Regions from separate parts of the Halomonas binhaiensis genome, predicted to be linked through region 2. Evidence: riboswitches for the same ligand, from Rfam matches in the RefSeq annotation. Region 2 holds a riboswitch; the other holds the start of a gene.

Region 1 (3,207 bases), 730 kb from region 2:
GAAAGGCAGCTGAAGCCGGCATGCCGGGCCCTGGAAGCAAATCGCGTTGCGACAAGGTTTCCAGGGTCGCGACATGTCTTTCTAGAACGGGCATCAGTTGCTGCCCGATGGCCTCCAGGCGTGACAGGTAGCGCTTTTCTACCGTCTTGTACGTAAAGCGCTGCTTATCCCAATACAGATTGAGGGAGGCCATGGTGCGCTGCTTGATGGATAACGCAATGGCGATGGCATCAATCTTGAAAGGAAAACGAAAGCCATATTCCCAGTTTCCGGATAGGCGACGGAAATAACCGTCCCGGTACTCATCGGCAAGTTGGCGAAGCTGGCTGTCACGAAGCGGGTTGTCTTGAGGTTGATTGTCTCGAAGCTGATTGTCTCGAAACCCAGGAGCCAGCCATGAACTGGAGCCATTCAATAGCTGGTGAGCACACAAGGCGCGCCCCGAAGCGGCATGCAAGGGGCAGGGGCGGGCTCCGATCAGTCGGTCCCGGCCAGTACGGATGCCCAGACGTGAAAAGTTGCTTTCGAGAATACTTGGACCACTGGCGGTTGCAATCACCAGGTCGGATGCCAAACCCGTTGATTCAAATAGCTGGTCGAGAAAGGGGTGTGCTTCCTTGGCCAGGTGGTAGCGGGAATCGCCTGGACCATGGATATTCGACAGTGACACATAGCGCTTGTCACCCAGGCGGCGATAGAGCCAGCCCATTTCCTCCAGGTCATCCAGGAGGCGCTTGAGGGTCGGCTTTGGCAGACCGAGCAGCAAATACAATTCTTCGAGGCCAAGCGCCTGATGTTCGTCGATGGCTTTCAGTACCCGTGCTGTCTTGTGGAGAAGTTTGTTGTGCATTCATGAGGCTCCGCTCAGGCTCCCCGAGGGGAAAGTGCCGGCAAGGAAAATTGCTCGAAGCGTCGAGCTAATCCTCTGAAAATCTAGCTGTCATTCCGCAAAGGTGCCTGGATATCTTGTCCAGGTGTCGGGGAGTGCTTGCCTTTCGCTGTTCCAGACAAGCAGCAATTGCTTTAGGATGACCGGCTGAAGGATAGGTGCCCCTGTAACCTGGGGATAATCGGGAAGTATGGTGCGGCTGTGTCATTGGCCAATCCCATCGCTGCCCCCGCAACGGTAATAAGAGCGGCCTGCGAAGACCACTGACATATGTCGGGAAGGTGCAGGCGCTGATGCATGGCAACGAACACGCATGTGCATCCTCTTTGAGCCCGGAGACCGGCCTGTCATTTCCTTTCATCCACTTACGGTGCGGCGGGCACCAAGGATAATGTCATGTCTGCTATTCCTGTTTCTTCCCCCTCTCGGTCTTCTCGTTCTGCTTCCAGAATGGCGTCGTTGTGCCAGCAAGGGGCTGTTGTGCTCTTTGGAGTGCTCGTCCTTTATGCCGTCGGTTTCCTGCCGATGAGCGCAGCGCATAATGCAGCGCATGATACCCGGCATTCCTTCGTGTTTCCGTGTCACTGAAACACCTCCGGAGGAAAGCTGATGTTGCGTTCACTTGTATTGAGTGCCTGCCTGATAGGCATGGTGCTTGGATTGATCATGACGGCCATGCAGGCGGTCGGCGTCACTCCGATCCTGCTGGCTGCCGAGCAGTATGAAATCGGCAGCGACCATCACGCTGAGGCAGACTATTCGCATGAAGTGACCGGCATGGCCGAGCACCATCATGATGAAGAAGCCTGGGCGCCTGCTGATGGTGCCGAGCGTTATTTCTATACCGCCGTTTCCAATGTCTTCGCCGGGATCGGTTTCTCCGCCATTCTCCTGATACTCATGAACCAGCTATGCGAGCGCTCTCGGCTGGCATTGACGCCGGGTCGAGGCCTGCTGGTAGGGGGGCTGTGCTATTTGGCGGTCTTTGTGGCTCCGGCACTGGGGTTGCCTCCTGAAATTCCCGGTGCTGCAGCGGCTGCCCTCGAGTCACGCCAGTTATGGTGGATCACCACGGTCGCGCTTGCTGCTGCAGGCCTGGGGTGGCTGTTTCTGGCGCGGGGCAGGAAGCGCTGGCTGGGGTTGCCCATTCTGCTGCTGCCCTATGTCTGGGTGCCTGCACATGATGGGCCACTGTTCTCTCATCCCGATCCCCAGGCCGTCGTGGCGCTGAATTCGCTGCAGCATGAATTTATCTGGGTGTCTGGATTTACCAACCTCGTGTTCTGGTTGCTGGCAGGGCTGCTGTGTGTCATTACCCTGCGGCGCCTCGGCAGCACGGCAAGTGTCGATGAGGGCGTTCATGGTTGAGTTTCCCTTTACCGCCGTTGTCGGTCAGGAGGCGTTGAAGACGGCATTGCTGCTCAATGTCATCAATCCTCGTGTCGGCGGGCTACTGGTCAGTGGTCCACGGGGAAGTGCCAAGTCCACCCTGGCACGTGCGTTGGCCGCGATTCTGCCGGATGACGAGCAGGGTAGCAGGCCTCCGTTTGTCACCTTGCCGCTGGGCGCCAGCGAGGATCGTCTGACCGGTAGCCTGGACCTGCAGCGGGTGCTGTCCGAGCGTGAGGCGACCTTCCATGCAGGGCTGCTGGCCAAGGCTGATGGCGGTGTGTTGTATGTCGATGAAGTCAACCTGTTGCCCGACAGCCTGGTGGATCTGCTGCTCGATGTGGCCGCAAGTGGCATCAATATCGTCGAGCGGGATGGTATCAGTCATACGCATCCCGCTCGCTTCAGTCTGATCGGCACCATGAATCCGGACGAGGGTGAACTGCGCCCTCAACTGCTTGATCGCTTCGGCCTATGCCTTGAGCAGGACATGGCAGTGAGCGTGCGAGAACGGATTGCCATCGTCCAACAGCGCGAGGCCTATGAACGTGATCCACAGGCCTTTGTGGTGGAGCATGAGCTTGCTCAGGCCGAGCTGACCCAGCGTATTCGTACCGCCCAGGCTGCGCTGGCCGACATCACCGCTGAGGCCTGGGTCTATGAGCATGTTGCTGTGCGCTGCGAGGCTGCGGGTGTCGAAGGCATGAGGGCGGATGTCACCTGGCACCAGGCGGCACAGGCCCATGCCGCCTGGCGAGGTGCAGAGGCGGTAGGTCGTGAGGACCTGGACACGGTCGAGCCTTGGGTGCTGGCACATCGCCGAGTGACGACGCCTGATTCAGGTACGCCACCCGCTGGCCCCGGATCGTCTTCCAGGGACTCAGGAGCGACGGATTCAGCAACAGCTCTCTCGACCTCGATGGCCGGTC
Region 2 (3,207 bases):
GGAAGGGATAGGCAGTAGACTGGCGAGGAAGATCGCTGCGGTGAGAGGGCCCCGTAGACCCGAGAACGGTGAGGACATTGTGCTCCCTTTTGTTGTACATAAAATCGTTGTATACAGAAAACGCCTTGAGTTTAGAGGAAGCGCCGAATAAATACTCAGATGGCTGGTGTCATGCTTGCGAGATAACGAGCCCGGGGTGGTGGTGGTATCCAGATAAAAAGGGGGCGTGATGATTCCCGCTGAAGTCGATAACGTGCTGCATGTCATCCGTGAATTATTGGCGGATTCCCTGGTGGCGGCATACCTGCATGGGTCTGCTGTCGCTGGTGGGCTGCAGCCTTCGAGTGATGTCGATGTGCTGGTTGTCATTGACGAGCCGCTGGATTCGGAAACGCGCCTGAGCCTGACGACAGCACTGATGGGAATTTCGGGACATCCGGCGCGTGATAGCTCCCTTCGCCCTGTCGAATTGATGATCTTTCTTCGCACTCAGCTTGTCGCTGATATCTATCCCGCCCGCTGTGAGTTCATCTACGGTGAATGGCTGCGCCATGAGTTTGAGCGTGGCGCAATACCTCAGCCTGCCGAAGATCCAGAGCTTACTCTCGTTCTTGCTCAGGCACGGCAGGAAGCGAAACCGCTGTTCGGCCCCAGTGCTTCCGAGCTGCTCCCGCTTATCCCACCAGCCGATATACGCCGCGCAATAGGCGATCTTCTGCCTGACTTGCTGGCTTCCCTGCAAGGGGACGAGCGCAATGTGCTGCTCACCCTGGCGCGTATGTGGCGAACATTGACGGAGGGGGATTTCGTCACCAAGGACGCAGCCGCCAGCTGGGCCGAGCCCCGTTTGCCTGTTGAGCATGCTGCGCTGCTCAGGGACGCCCGGGAAGCCTATCTGGGCATGCATGCCGATGACTGGAGCACCCGCCAAGAGGAAGTCCTGCGCACAGTGAATGCGATGCAACATCGCATTAGGGATGCTCAGTAGCATTGGCAACATATCTACGGCATGATGGACAGTGAGACTGCTGGCAAACTACTACGCTCGATCATGCAGTGTTGAAATCCTCCTCAAAATGCTCATTTACATCTCGTAAATTGCGCTTCTTCGTCTGATTTCGCCTTGCCTGATCGTTGCTCGCTACCTTTGCAGCAGCCTCGGCTTCGTCGGTTTCCTTCGGGAATGAAAAGGGAATCCGTGCCGAGCCTTGCTCGGTAACCGGAACTGCCCCCGCAACTGTAGGCGGTGAACTTGCTTCGGCGCACCACTGGGAATCTAGCCCGGGAAGGTGAAGCAAGTGTCGATCCGTCAGTCAGGAGACCTGCCGACTTCAAGTGCAATCCCACGTGCAACGACAACCGGACGGGGTGTTCCGGAGAAGGGCAGATGAAACATATCCTACTTGCGTCCTGCGCGCTCAGCGCAGGCCTTGCGACGTTCTCGGGTTATGCCGAGACTTCGCACGATCTTTCGACTCACGATCTTTCGACTCACGATCTTTCGACTCACGATCTTTCGGCCGATGGCGCTTTTGTTGGTGACTCTTCAGTTGACGGCTCTTCTGTCGGCGACTCTTCAGTTGACGATTCCCAAGCTGCCAGCCATGCCACTGATTATCCTTTGACGCTGACGAACTGCGGTCAGGATGTCACTTTCGACAGAGCACCTGAACGCGTCGTATCCATTGGCCAATCGGCGACCGAGGTGCTGTATTCCCTGGGGCTTGCCTCCCGGGTGGTGGGCACTTCGGTGTGGTTCAACCCGGTACTGCCGGAGTTTGAGCAAGTGAACGCGGGGATCGAGCGGCTTGCTGATAATGATCCCAGTTTTGAATCCGTGGTCGGCAAGCGGCCTGACCTGGTGGCCGCACAATATGAATGGCATGTGGGCGATACGGGAAGCGTGGGCACGCGAGAGATGTTCCACGACCTTGGCATTGCATCCTATGTCATGCCGGTTGACTGTGACACGAAAGACAACTCGACCGGCGGCGATGGTATCCGCACAGCGGCCTTCGCCACCGAATCGATCTACAAGGGCATTCGCGAACTCGCTGCCATCTTTGATGTTAAGGACGCGGGCCAAGCGTTGGTGAGCTCCCTCCAAACCCAGGAAAACGAGGCCATTGCCCGAGCCAAGGCCCTCGACCTGCCTGATGATCTGTCGGCTGTCTTCTGGTTCTCTTCAGCCGATCTGGATAGCGACCCCTTCGTTGCCGGGCGCCTTGGTGCACCGGGCTACATGATGCAGAAGCTGGGCATCGAGAATGTGGTTTCATCCAATGAAGAATGGCCTGGCGTCGGCTGGGAAAGCATCGCCAAGGCGGATCCGGATGTCATCGTCATTGCGGATATGGATCGGCGGCGTTATCCCGCAGATGATGCGGCACAGAAGCTGGATTTCCTGCGTAATGACCCGGTGACCAGCCAGATGACGGCCGTGCGTGAAGGGCGCATCGTGACCATGGATGCGCATGCCATGAGCGCGACGATGCGCACGATTCACGGACTCGATAGCTTGTCTCAGGCGCTCGCGGAAATGAACTTTTTACACATGAACCATGCACATGAGTGACGTGGGCTCTCCCCAGGCATTCCGTCGAGGGCATCTGTGGCTCTGGCTGTCGCCATGGATGTTGCTGGCGGCGATCCTGTTCGGTACCGCTATCGGCGAGACACGCATTCCCCTGTCGGTAGTGATGGAGACCGTTGCCAATCGGCTCTGGGATGCCGGATATCCAGTGAACCGCATCGATGAAGGCATCATCTGGAGCTACCGGCTGAGCCGGGCCATCGTGGCGGCTGCCTGCGGGGCAGGGCTGGCGCTGACGGGAGTGGTACTGCAGGCACTGCTGCGCAACCCTCTGGCCGATCCTTATCTGATGGGGCTCTCTGCGGGGGCTTCGACAGGCGCGGTGGTGGTCACCGTGGCAGGACTGGGGGCCGGGGCCATCTCGATGTCATTGGGTGCGCTCATCGGCGCGCTGGTCGCTTTTGCCCTGGTCGCCCTGCTGGCTCAGGTCGTCGCTGGTCGGGCCGACACAGGGCGAGGCTCCCAGGCGGCAGCGATTATCCTGGCCGGCATAGCGGGCTCGCAGCTGTTCAATGCGTTGACTGCCTTCATCATCGCCAGAACCGCCAATGCGGAACAGGCGCGCGGCATCATGTTCTGGTTGATGGGCAACCTGTCGGGCACCCGTTGGGAGG

What was found. A riboswitch is a leader RNA that binds a small molecule or an ion and turns the genes downstream of it on or off. The one in region 2 is predicted to bind cobalamin.
Region 1: it holds a riboswitch for cobalamin, as region 2 does, so the genes downstream of both, E4T21_RS07695 (CbtB domain-containing protein) here and E4T21_RS04535 (ABC transporter substrate-binding protein) in region 2, are expected to answer to the same signal.

The regions. Positions count from the first base shown of each region.
Region 1 covers NZ_CP038437.2:1,763,105-1,766,311, forward strand. Annotated here, with positions in the region: gene E4T21_RS07690 (helix-turn-helix domain-containing protein) at 1-850, opposite strand, end outside; cobalamin riboswitch at 1,029-1,251, shown strand; gene E4T21_RS07695 (CbtB domain-containing protein) at 1,340-1,477, shown strand; gene E4T21_RS07700 (CbtA family protein) at 1,499-2,257, shown strand; gene E4T21_RS07705 (AAA family ATPase) at 2,250-3,207, shown strand, end outside.
Region 2 covers NZ_CP038437.2:1,034,265-1,037,471, forward strand. Annotated here, with positions in the region: gene E4T21_RS04525 (purine-nucleoside phosphorylase) at 1-78, opposite strand, end outside; gene E4T21_RS04530 (aminoglycoside adenylyltransferase family protein) at 230-988, shown strand; cobalamin riboswitch at 1,154-1,344, shown strand; gene E4T21_RS04535 (ABC transporter substrate-binding protein) at 1,388-2,575, shown strand; gene E4T21_RS04540 (FecCD family ABC transporter permease) at 2,568-3,207, shown strand, end outside.